3 regions of the Paenibacillus sp. ALE2 genome follow, and region 1 is predicted to be linked to each of the others. Evidence: predicted binding sites of a transcription regulator. Region 1 holds the regulator's gene; each other region holds the start of a gene.
The links. The regulator Rex, encoded in region 1, represses fermentation and respiration genes when NADH is low (regulators of the CRP and FNR family bind a similar motif). The targets are predictions, from matches to a motif close to TTGTGAAATATTTCACAA.
Positions count from the first base shown of each region.

Region 1 (7,869 bases):
TTCGCAGAGGAAGACAGCGACCTGGGTTGGTTTCTTGATGGCATACGAGAAGAGAAAGAGCTAGATCCTATTCAGGATTTGGAGAAACATCAGTTTTTTCGTCAGCTTGCGCTTAAAGTGGAAGATTGGACTGAACTGACTGCTCCACGCAGAGAAGATGATCCGAATCCACTGTCAGGCGTTTCCTTTGAGGAGTATATGGATGATGTACGGGACAATTTGCGTTCATCCTTGAGCCAATATGAGGAGCGCGAGGCGCAGATACAAATGATTGAGGGTGTAAATCAAGCCCTGAGTCAAGATAAGCATTTGTTGATTGAGGCGGGTACAGGAACAGGGAAGTCCCTGGGCTATTTGCTTCCGTCACTGTATCACAGTGTAAAATATGGGCAGAGGGTCACCGTAAGCACGCATACCATTAATCTGCAGGAGCAATTGCGAGAGCGTGATATTCCGATGCTGACAAAAGTGATTCCCTTCCCGTTCCGGGCTGCCATCTTTAAGGGACGGGGGCATTATTTGTGTCTGCGTAAGTTTGAACATAAAATAAACAGAAGAGACTTCGCGACACCAAAGGAAGACTTGATTACAGCGGCTCAAATGATTGTCTGGCTGACTCTGACAGAAACCGGTGATGACGAGGAACTAAACCTGAGCAATCGTGGAGGGGATTTTTGGGAAACGGTTGCTAGTGATTCCGAGTCCTGTCTTGGTCGTTCTTGTCCATGGTTCCGCAAATGCTACTATCATCGTGCACGTCATGAAGCAGGAACAGCGGATGTGGTTATAACGAATCACTCCAAGCTGTTCACCGACGTCAAAGCAAGTCATCAGCTGCTGCCTAGCTATGAACACTTGGTGATTGATGAGGCACATCATCTAGAGGAAGTAGCTGGTAAGCACCTGGGCATGCATATGAAATATTTCACACTCGTGCATACGCTGACTCGATTGTTCAAGGACAGCAAGAATGGGCAATTGCCTTCGTTACGTCAGCAGTTGGCAAAGTCGGGGCATGAGAAGTCGACGGAATGGGCCTCGGTCATTGATCAGTTGTACCCACTTGTGTTAGAGGTTAAGGAAACTTGGGACTTACTAAGCGATAAGCTGTTTGGCATGTTGCCGGAGCGAACTGATGCCACACCAGGTGAAACGGGGCAATTTTCTTCGCGTCTCAAACCGTCAGCCAAGCCTGCAAAGTGGGATCAGGCGGCGGCATTGGAAAATCAGCTTTATGTAACATTGAGCGAAATTTTGCGCAAGGGCGACAAGCTGATGCTGGATGTCAAGGAAGAACATGACGATTATGCGGCGGATAGTCTCATTACAGATATCACGGGTCTGCTTAAGGATTTGGCGGGGATTAGGGAAAATTTGCGCTTCTTTATACGACTCGATGATGAAACAACCGTATATTGGCTTGAAGCGAGTGGACAATTCCGTAGTAAATCATTGCAATTTTATGCGGTGCCCGTCGATGTGAGCCGCCAGTTGAAAGAAATGTTTTTTGACAAAAAAAGAAGTATTATTCTGACATCTGCTACTTTATCGGTAGATAAATCGTTTCAGTACATGACCGATCAACTCGGTTTGCAGGAGGCCGCAGATCAAGGACGATTAATGACGTCACAGCTCCCATCACCCTTTAATTATAGGGATCAGGTGTTGCTGGTCATTCCGCGAGATTTTCCGAGTGTGAAGGGCAGTGTAGGAGATGCACATTTTGTAGAGATGCTCGTTAGCTCTCTAGGAGCGACTGCCCAGGCGACGCGGGGGAGAATGCTCGTTCTGTTTACTTCCTATCGGATGCTCCGGCAAGTGTATGAGCCGCTCAAAGAGGCGTTAGCGTCCAGCGATATTACCGTGTTAGGACAAGGTGTGGACAGTGGGAGTCGCAGCAAGCTAACCCGCCGTTTTCAGGAAGCGAAAGCTTCTGTATTGCTGGGAACCAGTAGCTTCTGGGAAGGCGTCGATATTCCAGGGAAAGCTTTGACTTGTCTGGCTATCGTTCGCTTGCCGTTTCAACCGCCCAACCACCCGTTACTGGAGGCTAAAAGCGAGTTGCTCCAGCAGCAGAAGAAGAATCCATTTATGAAGCTGTCTGTACCACAAGCAGTTATTCGCTTCAAACAGGGATTTGGGCGATTGGTACGTACAGCGAGCGACCACGGAGTCGTCATCGTTTACGATACGCGTGTGATCGAATCCTATTATGGAAAGCACTTTTTGTACTCGTTACCGGGACCAAAAATGGAGCATATGCCATCGGAGCAAATGGTGCCCCGCATCGCTGAATGGCTCCAATCCGCCCCGGAGACAGAGGCACAACGGACGGACACTTAAAGTCCGTTACAATTAGGGGGAGCAAGTATGAAATCAGATAAAATTTCAGAGGCTGTCGTACGGAGATTACCCGTATATTTACGTTATCTGAATGCACTGCACAAACGGGAGGTGGCTACGGTCTCTTCTCAAGAGCTGGGACAGAGGTTAGATTTGAATCCGGCCCAAATTCGTAAAGATCTTGCCTATTTTGGCGATTTTGGTCGGAAGGGCATCGGTTACGATGTTTCTTATCTAATCGAGAAAATACGCCATATCCTGAAAATCGACCAGCAAATTAATGTAGTATTGGTCGGAGCAGGTAATCTGGGTCAAGCCCTATCGAACTATAATGCTTATTTAAAAGACAATATGAAGATTGTGGCGGTTTTTGATGCGTTCCCGGATAAGGTTGGGACCAGAATCAATACTTTGGTCGTACAGCCGATGGATGAACTGGAAGCGACTGTGAAAGAAAAAAATATACGAATCGGGATTATTACTGTACCTGATTTTGAGGCACAGCACGTAGCTGATAGGCTGATTGAGAGTGGAATTGGAGCGATTTTGAACTTTGCACCTATCATTCTCAAGGCACCGGCTAACATTCGGATACATGCCACAGACTTTACAACTGATTTGCTTAGCCTCGCTTATTATCTGGAGGACGGAAAGGAAGAAGCACAATATGACAGTGAATAAATGGATGATTAAAAACGGCTCGTTTGCCGTGAATGGACCCGAGGCTGGGGTAATCCATGGTTTTATGATTGTGGAGGATAGCCGTATTACTTACATTGGCGAGACTTTGCCTGCGGGTGAGGAAGAGACAGAAGCAATCGACGGCAAGGGGTTATTGTTTTTACCTGGTCTGATCAATACTCATGGTCATGCGGCGATGTCTCTGCTGCGAGGGTATGGAGATGATTTGGCACTTCAAGTGTGGCTTCAGGAAAAAATGTGGCCTATGGAAGCCAAGTTTACATCTACGGATGTGTACTGGGGAACTTCTTTGTCAGTGCTGGAAATGCTGAAAGGTGGAACCACGACTTTCCTGGATATGTACGATCATATGGATGAGGTGGCTCGTGTAGCTGAAGAGTCGGGCATTCGTGCAAGCTTGATGCGTGGAGCCATTGGACTCTGTTCAGAAGAAGAACAGCGGATCAAGCTAGCTGAGGCCGTGACTTTTGCGCGTAACTGGCATGGAAAAGCAGACGGACGTATCACAACAATGATGTCTCCTCATGCCCCATACACATGCCCGCCTGCGTTTATTGAGAAATTTGTTCAAGCAGCACATGATCTCGATTTACCATTGCATACGCACATGTCCGAGACGATCGCCGAAGTTGAACAAAACGTACGCGACTACGGCTTGCGTCCAGTTGCACACTTAGATAAGCTTGGCTTTTTCTCCCGTCCTTCACTTGTTGCCCACGGCGTTCACTTGAACGACGAAGAAATAGCTTTGTTAGCGGAACGAGGTGTGGCGGTATCGCATAATCCAGGCAGCAACTTGAAGCTGGCAAGTGGTGTAGCTAGAGTGCCTGAATTGCTGCGTGCAGGAGTTACTGTTTCACTCGGAACAGATGGTCCTGCCAGCAATAATAACTTGGATATGTTCGAGGAAATGCGTCTGGCAGCACTCATTCACAAGGGAGTATCTGGCGACCCAACGGCAGTTCCTGCAAATGAAGCACTACGTCTGGCAACAGAGTATGGTGCAAAGTCGATTGGTTTAAAAGAGGTAGGAGCGCTGGCAGCAGGCAATAAGGCTGACTTTATCGCGCTAGATCTGGATCAGGCCCATTTCTTGCCGCGTACAGATCTTATTTCTCATGCCGTATACTCTGCAAGTGCCAAAGACGTGGCTCATGTGTGGGTAGACGGCCGTCAGGTTGTGAAAAATGGCGAATGCTTGACGATGGACGAGGAACGTATCAAACATGAGGCACAAGCCGCCTTTGAAGGGCTGCTGTCGCGCTAATTTAGGTGTCACATCCCCTTAGAGAGGAAGCACAGGTTTGAAAAATAAGAAGAAATGGATAGCGGTCGCCATTTTGGCCGTAATACTGATCCTGGTCAGCATTTTCTGGTATTATTCGTATGTTACTCAAGACCAGGTGGCTGAGAAAAATGCCGCTATCATGAAGGCCAAGCAATCAGGTGGTCTGGTTAGCACGACTCAGACATGGAAGTCTGTGTGGGATCAGATATATTGGGTAGTTCAAGGAAAAAACGCACAGAATGAAAATATAATGGTGTGGGTTCCTTTTCAAAAAATGGAGGGGAAACCTAACATACCTGCCGCAGATCCAAGCGGTGTTCATACCGAGCTGATGAAAAACGGAGTCGACGAGCAAAAAATGACAGCGATAATTCAGCAGCAACTTCCAAATGCAAAAATTGTAAGGCTCCAACCGAGTGTGTTCAATGGCGAATATGTATGGCAACTGTTTTACGATGATGAAAGCCATCACAACTATACCTTTTACCGTTTCTCAGATGGAGCATCGACGGGGATAAAGTATACTTTGCCTAATTACTAGCACCATGTTAAGAGTGTGGATTGGTGGCTTGGGAGTACCCAAGAGCGTTAGGAGCGCTGCGTAGTCTATTTGATCTTACGATCGCTTCGCTTCTGCAGATTCAAGTGTTCCACTCCGCTGGCTGACAACCATGGGCCACTCCAAATAACTTTAATACTCAGTCTATATAGCTTGGAATGATTGAAAGTAATAAAAAAAGACGCAAATACGATCTAATTCGTATTTGCGTCTTTTTACTTATTGCTCCGCAAAGCTGGACTAAAAGCCAGGAAGCATTTTTTTGCCTTATCACAACTCCTCCACACATTGCCTTCGATATTAGATTTACGTTATGATATACTATATTTTATAAGTGATAGACAAAAATGATAGAAAAATGAGTTGCTGATCATTATAAGATCATGCAATTTGGTTGTTTGTTGACATTCGTCCCGTTTCTTCTGGGTTTTACATTTTGAGAGGAGGATGTTGTTTGAAATTGCGTGCAGTTCCTATTGTTGTGGCGGCCGTTTTGGCAGCCTTGTTAATGTTTGGAGGATGGTTCATTTACCGTCAGGTTACAATGCAAAGTCCTCTGGAAAAACTGGTATCTCAATATCCAGGCGTGACAAGCGCTCAAATAGATATTAAACAGGATCAGGTGGTATTGAAACTAGATCTCAAACCGCAGGCGGATGTGGCCGGATTAGTCGATGTGGTTAAGCAAAAAGGGCAATCCATCATTGGCAGCCGCACCATTAAGCTGGATATCGCAGATCGTTCCAATTCAGCACTGAATCAATGGTGGTCTGAGGCTATGTTTCCTGTAGCCGAAGCGATGGAAAATAAAAAGTATACTCAAATTTCATCTACAGTTGAGCAGATGAAAAAGAAAAAGACAGGTATCAAGGCTGATACCGATATGGATTCGAACAATGTCTATATCCGACTCAGCGAAGGCAATGCGACGAAGTTTATCGTTTTGCCACGTCAATCTCAGCAAATGGGGGTATGGCCTAATGCCTAGATGGATCAAGGAAATATTAATCGGTATTGTGCCGGTGGCCATTATATTTCTCGTTTTTATTGGGGTGAACATTATCCCTCTTCTTGTTGCGGGCGTGATGCTCAGTGGCTTGTTAATGCTCATGCATGCTCGTGGCGGCTTGGCCGTAGGTGCCGGGCAAGAGCGCAAACGTAAAAAAAATGGTCCGGACAAGCTGACTTTTGAGGAAATTGGTGGACAAGAAAGCGCTAAACAGGAATTGCGTGAAGCCTTGGATTTTTTGAATCGTCATGATGAAATTTCCAAGTTTGGCATTCGTCCATTGAAAGGCGTTTTGCTTACAGGCCCTCCGGGAACAGGGAAAACGCTGATGGCGAAAGCAGCTGCACACTATACCAATTCAGTGTTTGTTGCAGCTTCAGGCAGTGAATTTGTTGAAATGTACGTAGGTGTTGGTGCAGGTCGTGTCCGTGAGTTGTTTAGGGAGGCTCGCACTCGTGCAGCCAAGGAAAAGAAAGAAAATGCAATCATTTTTATTGACGAGATTGATGTTATTGGCGGTAAGCGTGAGGGTGGACAGCAACGAGAATATGATCAGACTTTGAATCAGTTGCTGACAGAAATGGATGGCATTTATTCGGCAGATACGCCGCGGATATTGCTCATTGCGGCAACAAACCGTAAAGAAATGCTGGACAGCGCCTTAACGCGTCCAGGACGTTTTGACCGTCATATTCAAGTAGACTTGCCTGATAAGAAGGGCCGTCTTCATATCCTTAAAATTCATGCCAAAAACAAACCGATCCAGGAAGATGCTAATTTGGACAAAATTGCAGAGGAGTCTTACGGTTTTTCCGGTGCACAGTTGGAGAGCGTCATGAATGAAGCAGCCATCTATGCAATGAGACAGGATCAGCAAATGATTGCGCAAAGTCATCTGTCCATGGCGATTGACAAGGTGATGATGGGTGAGAAAACAGACCGAGAATCGACATTCGAAGAGAAAAAACGTGTAGCGATTCACGAGCTGGGACATGCTATTATGGCTGAAATCGTCCGTCCCGGTAGTGTAAGTCAAGTAGCGCTCAGCCCGCGTGGGAAAGCGCTCGGTTACGTGCGTCACAACCCACAGCAAGAGCATTATTTATATACCAAGCAGTACCTGGAGGAGCAAATTATGATCTCGCTCGCAGGGGCTACAGCAGAAGAAATGTACTACGGCGGTCGAAGTACTGGTTCAAGTAATGATTTTGAGCAGGCACTGAACATCGTTCATACGATGATGACTTCCGGTTTGACTTCTCTTGGGATTATTAACATGGAAATGGTTACAAAAGAGGAACTCATGCGGGAAAATGGCGAGATTATGAATGACCTGCATAACCGCACTTTGGAGTTGTTGGAAAAGCATCGTCCTGTGTTCGACAATTCTCTTGACATCTTGATGAAGGAAGAAACGCTGTCCGGAGATCAATTTAGATGTCAATTTAGTGAAAATGCTTTATTACCAGCATAATTTTTTATGCTGGTTATTTTTTTTTACTTTTAGTCCGTGCTAAGATATTATTATCTATTGGGACATAAACATGTATTTTTCGACAAAGAAGGATACAATATATGAGAGTGACCAGGAAAGGGTGGAGTTAAGAACCATGCAATTTAAAAAAATCGGCGTCATTGGCGGCGGCACCATGGGACAAGGTATTTCTGAAATGCTTGCGTCCAAAGGAATCGATGTGCTGCTAGTAGAGCAGACACCAGAAAAACTAGACTACGCTTATAATATGATTGAAACAAGTCTAGATAAGCAACTGGAAAAGTGGGCAATTACCCAAGCAGAGAAAAAACTGATTTTATCTCGCATTGAAAAAGTATCCCATCTGGCGGAGCTCGCTAGCTGTGATATGGTCATTGAAACCATTACAGAGAATCTGGATGAGAAGAAAGTTGTTTTCCAAGAGTTGGATCATGTATGTCCAAGCAACATCATCCTTGCAAGTAATACATCCA
Region 1 covers NZ_CM134213.1:4,048,981-4,056,849, forward strand. Annotated here, with positions in the region: gene dinG (ATP-dependent DNA helicase DinG) at 1-2,343, shown strand, start outside; gene ACXHJ1_RS17725 (redox-sensing transcriptional repressor Rex) at 2,371-3,024, shown strand; gene ACXHJ1_RS17730 (amidohydrolase) at 3,011-4,312, shown strand; gene ACXHJ1_RS17735 (cell wall elongation regulator TseB-like domain-containing protein) at 4,350-4,874, shown strand; gene ACXHJ1_RS17740 (hypothetical protein) at 5,347-5,880, shown strand; gene ACXHJ1_RS17745 (AAA family ATPase) at 5,873-7,375, shown strand; gene ACXHJ1_RS17750 (3-hydroxyacyl-CoA dehydrogenase family protein) at 7,512-7,869, shown strand, end outside.

Region 2 (7,869 bases), 1.5 Mb from region 1:
AGAATTCGCAATATTATAATACCTGGACACAGCCGAATCCGAAGGCGAAGCTGTTCAGTGAAGCACCCGAAGCATTAGAGCAACCGTCTTAATCGTAAGAAAAGCTATGTAAAGACCTCCTGAACACTTCAGTTTAGGAGGTTTTTGGTTCAGTGCTATAAGAACATAAGTATAATTTAATTAGATAAACAATTAAGGCAGTGAATATTTAATGGCTTTATATAGAGAGGGCGCATCATGGCTTCTCTCTCCCATACCGCTCTATTTTGACAATTCATTTCATGAATAGATATAATTTATGGGATAAAACTTGCAGAAAAGCGGGGAATTCTCCAGCTTTTGCTGTACATCACATGATCGTAATATTTATTTAAATGAATCGAGGCTGACGAATGAGCAATCAATCGATGGACATGCTTCTCACGAAGGATATCGTGCGTGAAGGGGAACCGATTTTGCGCACAAAGGTTGATCCGGTATGTCTGCCGCTGTCTGAAGAGGATCTTCAACAGATGCAATGGATGCTGGATTACCTGAAAAATAGCCAAAATGAAGAGCTGGCCACCCGCTATGAGCTGCGCCCGGGTGTAGGGCTATCCGCCAACCAGGTTGGGTTGAATAAAAGAATGTGTGCTATTTATTATGAAGATGGAGACAAAACGGTAGAATATGGCCTGTTTAACCCGAAGCTGGTCAGCCATTCTACATCCATGATTTACTTGGAACAGGGTGAGGGATGCTTGTCTGTAGATCGGTACATACCCGGATATGTACCACGTTACGAGAAGATTCGCATCAAGGCCAATTTACCGGACGGAACTCAGGAACTGTTAACGTTTAAGGGTTATGCAGCGATTGTCGTACAGCATGAAATGGACCATCTGGATGGCATTATGTTCTATGACCGTATCAACCCGGAAGATCCGTATAAGCTGCCACAGGGAGTGCATATCGAACCTTTTGTACGTAAATAGTTCGTGATCCGTAAAGTGTGGTGACTCCGTTCACCACCTTTTTATTTGGCAAGAAAATATGGATATAAATGTTGTGAAGCTTTAAACTGAAAATATGTAAGCGCTTATCTCACAGGAGGGATGGCATGTATCGTGGAGTAAGGCATCTGATGAATAATATGCGTATGCGGAATAAGCTGCTCTTCTCCTACGTACTGATTGTCATGATCCCAGTGCTGGTGGTGGGCGGCTGCGTTATTTTTTATTTGCGAGAGCAGGCACTGGACAGTGCGATTGCCCAGACGGTAAATAATGTGGAAAAGATTAAGAGCCAAACAGCAAATTTATTACGTGTGCCCACAGATATTTCAAATGGGCTAATGTTCGATAAAAGGCTAAAGGAGATGGCGAACCGCCGTTATCCCGGCATGGTGGAGCTCATGAATGCGTACCATCAATACAAGGATTTTAATGAGTACACCCAGCAATATAGAGAGGTTGCTACTATCCGGTTCTATTCTTACAATCCGACGTTGGTCAACAATCTGGAGTTTATTCCTGTGGACGCTAACATTGAGCGGCAGCCGTGGTTCCAGGAGGCTTTGAAGGGGACGGCGATTAACTGGTTTTACATTCAGGATAAGGAGGATAACCCAGTTAATCGCCTCAGCCTGGTACGGCAAATTCCTTTTCCCGAATACAATTCCAAGGGAGTTCTGATGATTGCACTGAGTCAGACCGAGTTGAATCATATGCTGAGCAAGGAGCCCTTTGAAACCTTGATTACGGATCGTAACGGAATTGTGGTCGCAGCTACCCATCCGCAGTCAGTAGGTCGGACGTTGACGGATTTACATTTAGGCTTTGATGTCCAGCGTGCAGGTAAGGGGATATATGAAGCAAAAATTAACGGAACGCCCTCGAACATTATTGTGGATGAGCTGCTGCCAACCTCAAGTGTGAGCGGATTGACGATTATTTCGGTGTTTTCAACGGAACATATCGTGCAGGGGGCAAACCGGGTCAGCCTGATTGGTGCATTATGTGTACTAGCGGTACTCATCATGGCGCTGATTCTGATTACCATCATTTCCTGGCTTATTACCAAACGGCTCCAGCGGCTGAGCTATGAGCTGGGTCAGGTAGCTGCGGGTGATTTTCATGTGGTATCAAGTGTGGAGGGAAGGGACGAGATCGGTGATTTATCCCGCCGTTTCAACTATATGGTGAGTAGTATCCGCCAGCTTATGGCACAGGTCTATGAGACGAGTGAACATAATAATAAGCTTGAATTGGCACAAAAGGATATCAAGCTAAAAATGATGGCAAGCCAAATTAATCCGCATTTTCTGTTTAACGCGTTAGAATCCATTCGAATGAAAGCACACCTGAATGGGGAGGCGGAGATAGCAACGACGGTTCGTTTGCTTGGCAGGCTGATGCGCAGGAATCTGGAGATTGGCAGTGGTAAAACAACCGTATTACAGGAGCTGGATATGGTGCGATCCTATTTGCAAATTCAGCAGTTCAGGTTTGGAAATCGTTTGGTCTATGAAGTGAATTTGGAAGAAAGCGCGAAGGACATGTCGATTCCTCCCTTAATCATACAACCGTTAGTGGAAAATGCAGTCATTCATGGCCTAGAAAATAAGGAAGAACCAGTTACCGTAAAGGTAGATATCACAATAGAACAAAGAGAGCTGCACATTAAAGTGGCTGATGATGGAATTGGCATGGAGGAAGAGCAACTGACCCGTCTGTTGGATCGGATCACGGGTACGGAGGAGCCGGAAGGGAGCAGTATCGGTCTACGCAATGTTCATCAACGTCTGACATTGATGTATGGTGAACGTTATGGTCTGCATATTGAAAGCGCATTACAGGTAGGAACAACCGTATACTTTTCCATACCAAGGGAGGAAGCGTCGAATGTATAAAGCGATGATTGTAGATGATGAGCCTGCGATTCGTGAAGGACTGTCTTCCATTATTGACTGGGGAGATTGTGGCTTTCGCATCGTCGATACGGCTGAGAACGGACGCGAGGCTTTGGAAAAGTTCGGAGAGCATCGACCAGAACTGGTCATTGTAGATATTCGTATGCCTGGGATGAGTGGGTTGGAGGTTATACAAAGCATACGCCAAATGAATGGGGAGCCGTATCACTTTCTCATTTTAAGCGGATATGCAGACTTTAATTATGCTAGGCAAGCCATGGGATTCGGGGTGGATGGTTATTTATTGAAGCCCGTTGATGAGGAAGAAATGACGCTGGAGCTAAAGCGAGTACGGCAAAGCATTGAAAACGAAAAGGGAGATGGAAAGTGGGGGAGTCCGTCTTCGCATGAGCGCGATTGGATCGAAGCATTGCTGTTTCCGGTTCATGGAGAACATGCTCGTAATGCTGTAGACCCCAGCCATCGTGCATCCAAGCAGGCTGAACACCAAAACGGCGGTGGAAAACACGGACAACAGCCAGCGTTACCAGCCTTGGACTGGAGTAGCTATCAGGTGGTTTTGCTGGATTTGCGTATACCTGACTGGGATCGGCAAGCCCGGCAGCTGGCAGCAAAGCAGCGGCTGGCCGAATTGTGTCGTGAGCAGGGTAGAGGCATTGTGTTTGAGGCTGGAATATATACGGGCCTATTGCTTCCCGCCATGTTAAAAACGGAAAAAGATGCTGTTCAGTTGCTGGCTGCATGGCGACAGGAGCTAAAACCGTGGGTAAATGAAATCTATGGGGCTGCCGGCGCTCCGGTAGACATTCTCAAGGATATCCCCAGATCTTTTGAGCAGGCGTTACGATTATTGGAGCGTGTGTTTTTGTTCCGGGCAGAAAGAGTCATGCTTCCCGGCGACCTACATGAATGGGAGACAGCACATGCTGAAATGGATGAAGCGTCTGATAGAGCATCAGATGATCCCATGCGTTATGCAGAAAAGCTGTACTATGCGCTGGATATGGGTAATGGTAAAGCGGCAACCCGTGTCATTAAGGACATGGAAGTCCAATTTCCCCAGATTTATCGTACAGAATCTGCAATCAAGGCGGCATTCGCTCAGACATTCACACTTGCACTGAACAAATATGCAGCTGGACAGGAACACAGCCGGACCGTGCTGGAGGAGCATTCCAACTTGATTACCAATGTATATGCGTATTCAACATTGGGCGAGCTGGTGGATCACTCGCTCGAACATGTGTTGCAGTGGATTGGCCAAACTGATACGGGTGGCAAGGAGATCATCATGAAGCAAATGATTGACTTTATACATGGTCATTATGATGAAAATTTGCGGCTGGAGTTACTGGCAGATATGTTCAATTATAATAGTGGGTATTTAGGCAAACTGTTCAAAAGTCATACAGGCGAGGCCTTTAATGCCTACCTGGATAAGGTAAGGATTGAGCGAGCAAGGGAATTGCTTGCACAGGGGATTAAGGTACACCAAGTCGCGGGCCGCGTGGGGTATGCGAATGCAGATTATTTTCATAGTAAATTTAAAAAGTATGTTGGAATGTCACCTTCCTCCTACCGTAATCAGGTCCAAAAGAACGGAGGAACAGATGGCTGTTGATCGATTCCCTAGGTTTAACGTTATGAAGTCTCTCTTGCAGATGTCGGAGGTATATCCTCCGAATGAAGAGAGGCTCTTTTTTTATATATTGAAAAAAGACGGATCAATAGAAAATGTCACATTGATTATGGATTTTAGGGCATTTTCATAAAAATGCCATCGTTATGACACAACTTTGACACGATGTTCACATTTTTGATTCAATTTCATTTAAATTTATTCTATATAATGGGGATAATCTGAAGCCCGGTTATGGCAACCATGGGGAAATTAGCTGAGTGAGTCATTTCCTAAAAAAGTGACAGTTTCATATGTAAAAATGTGAATACAATCACAAATATAAAAGACTTCAGATTCACAAACATTAAATCATTGTTAAGGGAAGTACAGGGGAGGAGCAGCATCATGGACGTATTGGATTTGGCACGGTTGCAGTTTGCAACCACTACGATTCTTCATTTTGTTTATGTGCCAATCTCCATTGGATTGTCATTGTTGGTGGCAATTATGGAGACTATGTATGTTATCAAGAAAAAAGACTTGTACAAAAAAATGGCTCAATTCTGGGGAACGTTTCTGCTGATTAACTTTGCGCTGGGCGTAGTTACCGGAATTTTGCAGGAGTTCCAGTTCGGAATGAATTGGTCGGACTTTTCCCGTTTTGTCGGTGATGTATTTGGTACACCGCTAGCGATTGAAGCATTGCTTGCATTTTTTCTGGAATCAACCTTTATCGGCCTATGGGTATTCGGCTGGGAAAGACTATCCAAAACTGTCCATTTAGTGTGCATGTGGCTAGTAGCGATTGGTACGATGCTCTCGGCTTTGTGGATTTTGGCTGCTAATTCATTCATGCAACGTCCCGTAGGATATGGGGTTGTAAATGGCCGTGCAGAAATGCAAGATTTTGCTGCTTTGTTAACGAACGAGCAGCTTTTGTGGGAGTATCCTCACACCATCTTTGCTGCTATTGCAACTGGAGCTTTCCTCGTAGCAGGGATTAGTGCTTGGAAGCTGATGCATAAAAAGAATATGGACTTCTTTAAACCTTCTTTTAAATTGAGCATTATTGTTGCATTAATCTGTGCCATTGCTATTCCTTTGTTTGGTCATGGACAGGCTCAATATTTGATCAAAACACAGCCCATGAAGATGGCAGCCAGTGAAGCTCTGTGGGGAGACAGTGGCGATCCAGCGCCTTGGACGGTTATTGCCAATATTGATCCTGATAAGCAGGAAAATACCTTTGAGATTAAGGTTCCGTTTGCACTGAGCTTTCTGTCGTATAGCAAGTTTTCCGGCTCTGTGCCTGGTATGAAGGAGCTTCAAGCACAATATGAAAAGACCTACGGTCCGGGTGATTATATTCCGCCTGTCCGTACGACCTTCTGGAGCTTCCGCATTATGATTGCGGCAGGCTGTGCCATGATTGCACTTGCCCTGTACGGAGCTTATCTGAGTTTTCGACAAAAATTGGAGGGCTCCCATCGTTGGTTCTTCCGTCTTATGCTGTGGGGGATATCGCTCCCATTCATTGGCAATACTGCGGGCTGGATCATGACAGAAATGGGACGTCAGCCTTGGACTGTGTTTGGCTTGCTGCAAACGAAAGATTCTGTTTCACCTACCGTTGTAGCAGGAGAAGTGTTGTTCTCACTGATTGCATTTACGACGTTGTATCTCATTTTAACGGGTGTATTGGCATTCCTGTTTGCTCGTACCGCTCGTAAAGGCCCAGATATGGAGCCGCATCAGCATACAGTAATTCATGATCCATTTGCTCAAGGGGGTGACAGCATTGTCGTTAAATGATTTATGGTTCTTATTGATCGCTGTGCTGTTTACTGGCTTCTTTTTTCTAGAGGGCTTTGATTTTGGCGTAGGAATGGCTACAGGATTGGTGCCGCGTAATGATCAACAAAAACGTTTGATGATCAATACGATTGGTCCATTCTGGGATGCCAACGAAGTGTGGCTGATTACAGCAGCTGGTGCGATGTTTGCCGCTTTTCCGCATTTTTATGCAACGATGTTTAGCGGATATTATCTGGTATTTGTGTTTATTTTGCTAGGTTTGATCTTGCGAGGAGTCTCCTTTGAGTTCCGGGGCAAGGCCGAAGGGAAAGGGTGGACAGGAACGTGGGATGCTTGCATTCTGATTGGCAGCTTCCTGCCGCCGATGCTGTTTGGCATGGCCTTTGCGGCTTTGGTGAAGGGTGTACCTATTCAGCAAAACATGGATCTGAAAGCCGGTTTTTTGGATGTGTTCAATGGATACACCGTATGGATTGGACTGACCGTGGTCGGAATGTGCCTTATGCACGGGCTGACGTTCATTTCGCTGCGGACGATTGGTGAAGTAAGGGATCGTGCTCGTGTGATCGCATCCAAATTTCTTCCGGTGCTGGGGATTTTGCTTGCTGGTATGGTGGTATGGACTTATTTTGCAACGGATTTATTTGCACGTCGCGGTCCCTTTATGTATGTTGCGGTTGCAGTGGGGATGGTTGCCTATGTGCTAACATGGTATTTCCTGAAGCAGCGCCGTGAAGGATGGGCTTTCGGGATGACTGGTGTCATCATTTTGCTAAGCTTCGTCTCGTTATTCGTTGGCTTGTTCCCAAGATTTATGGTGAGCTCGATCAACAGTGCTTTTGATTTGACGATATATAATGCAAGCTCCAGTCATTACACACTGAAAGCCATGACGATTGTTGCAGCAACGCTTTTACCCTTTGTGTTGGCTTATCAGGCGTGGAGCTATTTTGTTTTCCATAAGCGTCTCAGTGAGAAAGATCATCTGGAATACTAATGGATAAAGCCTGGTTTGAATTAAAGGGCATTCGGCCAGTAATGCTGCTGCTGGCCGCCCTTTCCCTGCTCCAGGGAGCAGCGGTAATTGCACAAGCCATCTTTTTGGCAAAGGCTGTTACGATTTTATTTAAACAAAATCCGCTAGTAATGGCTTGGCCGTCACTGGCGTTGTTTTTCGCGGCTTTTGCAGTGAGACATACGACGATCTGGCTGCAACGCCGGACAGCCGGTCGTTTTGCCGAAGCAGCAGGCGCTTCCTTACGGGAGCGTCTGCTTGCGCGTTTGTTTGAGCGAGGCCCGGGTTTTGCTGCGCGGGAAGGAAGCGGCAAGTTGGTGACGCTAGCGCTGGATGGCGTGGATCGGGTTCGCAATTATTTGGAAATATCCATTCCTCGTATGATAGACATGATGGCTGTAACCTTACTTGTGCTTGTGTATGTTTTCACATTAGATCTGATTTCAGGTGTGATTTTGACGACTACGATGCCGATTCTGGTGGGCTTCTTTATTTTACTCGGCTTGG
Region 2 covers NZ_CM134213.1:2,525,445-2,533,313, forward strand. Annotated here, with positions in the region: gene ACXHJ1_RS10850 (polysaccharide pyruvyl transferase family protein) at 1-92, shown strand, start outside; gene def (peptide deformylase) at 393-974, shown strand; gene ACXHJ1_RS10860 (cache domain-containing sensor histidine kinase) at 1,100-2,890, shown strand; gene ACXHJ1_RS10865 (response regulator) at 2,883-4,532, shown strand; gene ACXHJ1_RS10870 (cytochrome ubiquinol oxidase subunit I) at 4,938-6,344, shown strand; gene cydB (cytochrome d ubiquinol oxidase subunit II) at 6,331-7,344, shown strand; gene cydD (thiol reductant ABC exporter subunit CydD) at 7,344-7,869, shown strand, end outside.
Region 2: a site for Rex is predicted at 4,852-4,869, ahead of ACXHJ1_RS10870 (cytochrome ubiquinol oxidase subunit I). Genes of this name have one in related genera too.

Region 3 (7,869 bases), 2.3 Mb from region 1:
CCCCAAGCTTCAAGTCAGATGGCGATTGCAAATAAAAAGGAGCTGCTACGATTTCGTAATGAGGCAGCTCCAGCACTGTGAGAATTGCGAGGTTATGAATGTTTTTTACGCAGAAAAATCGGTTTGAGTCCAATAAAGCCAATAGCCGCGAGCACTAAATTCATCCATGGTGAGATTTTGAATACCGGCAGCACACTGCGCAGTGCAAGTCCGGCGACAAGAATGACAACAACCAGTACTACATACATCAAGATGGATTTGAAATTCATTTGGGGCTTTACGGGAGCATGGTCTGGTTGTTGTGTCTCCTCGCCTTCTTCCGGACGATCCATGAAATTCATCAGTGCTTCAACCAGCAGAATGGCACCTGCGGCGATGATGATGAGGGTGGAAAGGCTAATTTTTTCAAAAGGTTTGATATCCCCGCCTGTAAATGTGATAAACCAACCGATAATCGCCTGTGTCAAGAAAAACATGGACAAGGCAACCCATGCAATAAGCGTATAATTTTTTGCTTTATTCATTGCTTCCTCCTGCTTTATGATCGTATTCCAAGTTGATGGAATCGCCATTTTGTAACAAAGACAGTATACGTGAGGAAACGCCGGATGGCAAAAGGCTTATCCATTATGTATATTACCGCCGCATTCTCCTCAAACTGGATACAGGGTGAGCGCATGGAGCAACCTGAATATAAAACGTTGAGAGGATGTGGCATCATGGAACTGGAGAACCAGGCAGATTATTCGGTCCAAAAACGACTGACAGGTGCTCCGAACGGGAACAGCGGGGGAGCCTTGCTTGCAAACGTGAGTCACCGGAGCGTTCAAGGGACATCTCCAACGTACCGTATATTGGACGATACTGAATTGGCTGAGGACACAGAATTTGCAGGTGAACTGGGTGAACAGAGCTACCGCAGTCTGTGGCATGAGGATCCAAATAACGGCGCCTCTTGTAAACTGGAGTGGGAGGGACGAGTCGAAACCCACCAAATGTTCAGGCACAGCTACGAATAGCAAGTCGTCTACTTTAATGTAGAGATTGCACTCTAATAAGCGAGTAGTATGGCGTTCTCCGGCAAGCATCGGGGAGCGCCATTTGTTTACTTCCATATCAGTATGAACTGACAGGTTGACAAGGAAGCAGGGTGATGATAGACTGACTTTACTATAAAACTTATTAAACTTATCGGAATTAAAGTGAATGAATATTCTGGATGGATATTCCACGTTACTATATGAGCTGAGTGATGAAATGCTGTAATGAAGCTTGAAACAGGGGGAATCAGGATGGAACGGCAAATTGGAATTCGTTTTGAAGATGAGGAACTGGCCGCTACAATTCATTATCCAAACCGTACAAATGAGGGAGAGCGTCAAAGACGTGTTCCACTCGTTGTCATTTGCCACGGTTTTGTGGGCAATCGAATCGGAGTCGATCGATTATTTGTCAAGACTGCGCGTGAACTGGCTGAAGGGGGGTATTTTGTACTGCGCTTTGATTTTGCTGGTTGTGGTGAAAGTACGGGTGAATACGGCAAGCAGGGGCTCGAATCCATGATCAATCAGACACGCGCCGTGTTGGATTACGTCGTGAATTGCGCGGACATTGACCCGACCAAGGTGACGCTGATCGGTCACAGTCTGGGGGGCGCAGTTGCCCTTCTCACAGCCGTTCGGGACAAGAGAGTACAGAACCTGGTCCTTTGGTCAGCTGTCGGTTATCCGTTCAACGACATTGTCAAAATTACGGAGCGAAGCGTATACGACGAATCTGTTAAAACCGGTCATGCAGACTACCGGGGCTATAAGTTCACACCAACTTATTTTGAGTCATTAGCTCAATTCCAACCGTTCCAGGAGGCCGTTAAATTTAACGGTGATGTGCTCGTTATTCATGGCACCTCGGATGATATCATTCCTGTGGATTATGCGTTTCTGTTTCAAAAGGTGTTCTGGATGCGTCCAGAGGGACGCTGTGATAAGGAAATTATTTTTCAGGGAGATCACACTTTCTCATCAGGTAAAGAGCGGCAACAGCTGATTGACCGTACACTGGAATGGCTGGATGAACAAGAAAATATTCAACGGGATTGGCAGCACTGGATGATCTGATTTCAGGGTGTAACGGTTTGTATTGGAAATTGTGCCTCCGCCGGAGTAAAATGAAAGAGTAACACTATACTGGCGTGTGGAGGTTGGCAGCGATGACATTACCCTCAATTTTTGTTGCGCATGGTTCACCGACACTGGCTGTAGAAAATAACGCATATACCAGTTTTCTTGCAAAGCTGGGCGCGAGCCTGCCCCGACCCAAAGGAATTGTCATTTTTTCCGCGCATTGGGATAGCCCCGATCAATGTATCGGCGCGGATGATCAGCATGCAGCGTTGCACGATTTCTACGGCTTTCCTGAAGAAATGTACACTCTTGATTACCCTGCACCAGGCGATCCAAAGCTGTATGAGGAGATAGGGCATCTGTTCAGTCAGCATAACCTGTTCCACCAGCCGGTTCGGAACCGGGGACTGGATCATGGAGCATGGGTGGTTTTGCGACATATATATCCTGATGCGGACATACCGGTCGTACCCTTATCCATTGATTCACGGCGCGATCCTCAGGAGCAATACGAGATTGGACGGATGCTGGCGCCACTGCGTGATCAAGGGATTTTGATCCTCGGTAGTGGAGGCTTGGTCCACAACTTGCGGACACTCAAACAGACGAGTGAGCCAGCCGATTGGGCCGTTCAATATGATGACTGGATCGCACAGCAGCTTCAAGACTGGAATTTGCGTCATCTGTTCCAATATGACAAGAAGGCTCCGTATGCCAAGCAGGCGGTTCCTTCGTATGGAATAGAGCATTTTTCACCTTTGTTTTACGTGATGGGAGCTGCCGATCATGATCGCTCCGCGCGTAAGCTTTTTCAGTCGTATGTCCTTGGCTCATTGAGTCTCAATTGTTGGGCTTTTGGTCAAGAAAGTGATCTGTAAATGTAAGAAAAAGAACTTCCGAAACCACATGATGTGTGGGGTTGGAAGTTCTTTTGGTCTGTTCCTCTTTGATTAATTAGCAGGCACCTTCTTTTTTAGCCAGGCGGATACTTGCGTAGTTCGCTTATCTTCATTTTGATCTAGTAGTGTCATAAATGCCTTTAGCTTTTGAATGTAGGGACTCTTCGAATCCCTGTTGCGCTGAATGATTAGCTGATATCCTTTTTTGGCACTGGGGCGAATCTTGTTGGTGTCATCATCGAATAATGGTGTATTGTTCGTACCATAAAAAGTATAGAAGAAATAGAGATCATGTAATGATTTGACTGCTTGTGTACGATTGGAATGCGGATATTGGGTTATAAACGACTCTTGCGCCAGCACTCTTCCGGCTAACTGTTGATAACCGATGTGTAAAGCTGCATCCTTGGTAGCCGGCTGTCCAGATTCCGTCGCCATGATGTCAATATAGTCGCGGATATCTGCGGTAATGTTATTTCCGAACACTTTATATTTCTCATAATTGATGACTGGGTAAAACATGCCTTCTGCGGTTTCAAGTTTGTAGCCGGCATCTCTTGATTGAGTGAGTAGCTTTTTCAGCTTTGTATCACTTGTCCGACTGATTACATTAGTGAACGAATCACCAGGTTTATAGACTTGATTAATCTTAGTTTGAATAGAGGTCGGATATAAGGCCTGTGCATATGAATCCAATTGCTGTTTTTGTGCATTTTCCAAGTGTAGCACTAGGATGGTAGCTTGAGAGGCCGGAATGGATTGGATATGCTTTTGTAAATAAGTGAATGCCTGAGGTAACTTGCCTGGTTGGCGTAGTAGCTGCTCGAAGGTTTTCGAAATATGTTGCACACCTTCTGCTTGAGATATTGTAGTAGATGTCGCTGCTTTGGCTGATGTCGTAGATCCCAATCCGATCGTCTGTACTGTGAAAGTTACTGCTGCGAGCATGAGGTAGGCTTTGGTGATTTTTTTCATGATATAACCCTCCATTGCGTTCTTTGATGTAACTGTAGTGTACAGGGTAAATGTATCGTGAACATTCCATGTTGTATCCAACTTGTAAACGTTTGTGGGGGAAGATGAATCCGAAAAAGGAGTCTCCAAGTCAGAGTGGACTTGAGGACTCCTTTGTTCATTTTAATAGAGGAGGGGCAGCATGGTCACACATACAAGCAGCATAGCTGCACAAAAACACCAAGAGAAGCAGCATAGCTGCACAAAAACACCGAAGAGAAGGAGCATAGCTGCAAAAAACCCAAAGAGAAGTAGCATAGCTGCAAAAAACACCAAAGAGAAGCAGCATAGCTGCACAAAAAAACAACCATTAGCCAGAGGATAACGGTTGTTTTTTGGGTAGTTAAGCTATTTTTCGATTGGGGTCCGTTTGATAAGTATCTTTATTTTTACCAAACAGTCCACGCAGGAAGGGCATTACCCAACGGTCAAAGCCGATTCTTCCGGCATTTGCACCAGCAACGATAAGGAAGATTTCAACCAACAGGTAGATTGCATTGGTGCTTACTGTACCCGAGAACAGGAACGAGAAGTTCATAACCATAGCCATCAAAGTAGCCAGTGTAGTCAATGTACCAAGCAGTAGGCCAACCCCGACCAAGAACTCACCCAATGGGATCAGGACGTTGAACAAACCGACATTCGGCAGGGCAAAGGCTTCAAGGAACGATCCCCACCAGCCTTGTACAGCGGGATGATCTCCACCTGTTTTAGCAATGGCCCCCGAGATAAATCCACCTGCATCGAATCCGCCAGTCAGCTTCTCAAGTCCGTGGGTCATCCATTCATAACCTAGATAAACCCGTACTACAGTCAGCAGCCACATTGCTACTTTGTTCTCACGTAACCAGTTGTTAAACATTTAAACCACTCCTCTTTCTTAATCTATAATGATGGGTTGTATTTCATTTTGTTTGGGATGATCATCTTTGCTACACCTTTATTGTATTAGGTTCAGTTACAGTTATTTGTGATAAAAATCACAAAGTCTAAATATTTTTTAAATTTTAATGTCTTCAGATAAGTATTCTATAGAGAGGTAATGCCTCAATCAAGACAAAAACAGGAAATAAAGCTTATAATGAGAAAAATAACTATGTGGAGGGATGAACTTGTTCGGGCCCATGTCTCAACGAAATCATTGGCTGCGTGTGATGGCCTCAGCTCTGTTATGCATGACAATGATGTCTTGTTCTGCTTTGTCCAATACGGGTGAATCTGAATCCGTTCCCAAACCGACCCAGCAAGAAACAGAGAAAAAGGTGCTTGAACCGCCTAAGGAGCCATCTGTTCCGGCATTTACAGCTCCGCTTATCGGGCTTCCGGTGGAGCAGCCTGTTATAGAGCGGCCGCTGGCTGTCATGATTAACAATGCTCCGGCTGCGCGTCCACAGGCGGGGCTTAGCCAGGCAGACATGGTATATGAGGTTCTTGCAGAAGGCGGAATTACCCGTTTGGTAGCTTTTTTCCAAAGTCATGGTGGTGATGTGAAGATCGGTCCGGTCCGCAGCATCCGACCGTATTTGATTGAACTGGGCGAAACCTATGGTGCGTTGCCGATACATGCAGGGGGAAGTACAGATGCCTATGCGATTTTACAGCAGCAGCGGAAGGAGCATCTGGACGAGATTTCAAATGGAGGGGCTTACTTCTGGCGAAGTAAAGACCGTCGTCCTCCACATAATTTATACACAGATGTGAGCAGACTGCGTAAAGGAAGCGATAGCAAAGGGTATGCCAAGCAGACGGAGGTTCCAGTATATCGTTATCTTAAAACTGGCGAAACTCCAGTTATGGTGGACGAGAGTGTTGCCTCTTTGCACATCCGATTTTTGTTAAAAAGCTATCGCGTATCTTATACCTATGATCCAGCTGATCAACGATATAAGCGTTTTGTGAACGAAAAGTCACATCTAGATCAAAATAATAATCAACAGCTCTCAGCGGCCAATGTGATTGTGATGAGCACGAGGCATCGAACGTTGGATGATGTAGGTAGACTAAGTGTTGAGCTGGACGGTAGTGGAGAAGCCATGGTGTTTCAACAAGGAAAGCTAATACGTGCTGAATGGCAGCATATATCTGGCGATGCGATTCGGTTTATGAAAAATGGGGTTGAAATCCCGTTAACGCCAGGTACATCCTATATACATGTGGTACCTGCAGATACTTCACTAGCCGAACATGTAACAACAGAAGCAAGTTAGAAAACGTAATACTCCTTTTTAGGGAAAAATTGTCGGATAATGACCTTCCATGTCGGGCATTGTATACGTATATCTAGAAATTTGCTTTTACAAACATTACAAAAACATTGATGAGTGTGATAAGATAGCAAAGGTTGTCTATTGCAGTCGAAACAGGTTGCGGATATTTTCGTAAAGGGGTAATCGTTATGAGATTGAAGAAAAAGGATATATTCTTCGAGACGTTGGAAAATATGGCAGATACGATCGTGCAAGCAGCCGATTATTTTGCCCAACATACTTCAAATCTTCAAGATGTGACTTTGTTTACCAATGAGATGAAGAAGTATGAAAATAAGTGTGATGATTACACACACACGATTATTACTGAGTTGAACAAGACCTTCATTACGCCGCTCGAACGCGACGACATCATGGAACTGACAACGACCATGGATGATGTGCTGGACGGTCTTGAAGCGACAGCCTCTCGTTTTTATATGTACAACATTACAGAGCCGGACGAGTATATTGTGCAGTTCGCTGATATTTTGCGTCAATCAGCTTACGAAATTCAAAAGGCTGTACATTTGCTTTCACAGAAAAAATTGCTGGCTATTCGTGAATACACCATTCGCCTGAATGATTTGGAAAATCAGGGGGATGAATTACTGCGTATTTGCATCAAAAACCTGTTTGCAACTGTAACTGATCCTATTGAGCTGATTAAACGCAAAGAATTGTACGAACGCCTTGAAACGACAACGGATTCATGCGAGGATGTTGCAAATATGCTGGAATCCATCATTATGCGTAACTCGTAAGGGAGTCCTTTTACATGGATACAAGTTTACTGGTACTAGGTATTGTTATTTTTCTTGCTCTGGCATTTGATTTTATTAATGGATTTCATGATACGGCGAACGCAATTGCTACTTCGGTCTCGACCCGTGCATTGACGCCGCGACGTGCGATTATTATGGCTGCGGTTATGAACTTTCTCGGAGCGATCTTGTTTACCGGGGTTGCCAAGACCATTGGTGGAAGTGTCGCTGATCCAACCAAGCTTACGAACGGAATTGATATCGTCATTGCGACGTTGATCGCCGCTATTATCTGGAATCTCTTGACTTGGTGGTTCGGTATTCCTTCATCCTCTTCCCATGCATTGATTGGTGCGTTGGCCGGAGCGGTGTATGTAGGTGCAGGACAGGATAAATTAAATTGGAGCGGCTTCATCGGGATTGTTGAGGGTCTTATTTTCTCCCCGTTGATTGCTTTTGTTGTCGGTTACATTGTGATGATGATTTTGAAATACATCTTTGCTTATCGCAGTCCGCATACGGTGAACAAGGGTTTCCGTACCATGCAGGTGATTACGGCAGCTATTCAGTCGTTTACGCATGGTACGAATGATGCTCAGAAGGCGATGGGGATTATCACGTTTGCACTCGTCTCGGCAGGGTATCAAGACCATTTGGAAGTACCTATGTGGGTGAAAATCTCAGCTGCAACAGCCATGGCACTTGGTACGTCTATTGGGGGCTGGAAGATCATCAAGACGATGGGAACTAAGATTTTTAAAATTGACCCAATCAATGGATTTGCAGCCGACGTTTCGGGAGCCTCCGTTATATTCACAGCTAC
Region 3 covers NZ_CM134213.1:603,998-611,866, reverse strand. Annotated here, with positions in the region: gene ACXHJ1_RS02405 (hypothetical protein) at 93-524, opposite strand; gene ACXHJ1_RS02400 (hypothetical protein) at 720-1,019, shown strand; gene ACXHJ1_RS02395 (alpha/beta hydrolase) at 1,293-2,117, shown strand; gene ACXHJ1_RS02390 (dioxygenase family protein) at 2,210-3,001, shown strand; gene ACXHJ1_RS02385 (hypothetical protein) at 3,074-3,997, opposite strand; gene ACXHJ1_RS02380 (DoxX family membrane protein) at 4,380-4,898, opposite strand; gene ACXHJ1_RS02375 (DUF3048 domain-containing protein) at 5,149-6,243, shown strand; gene ACXHJ1_RS02370 (DUF47 domain-containing protein) at 6,432-7,046, shown strand; gene ACXHJ1_RS02365 (inorganic phosphate transporter) at 7,061-7,869, shown strand, end outside.
Region 3: a site for Rex is predicted at 5,005-5,022, ahead of ACXHJ1_RS02380 (DoxX family membrane protein). Genes of this name have one in related genera too.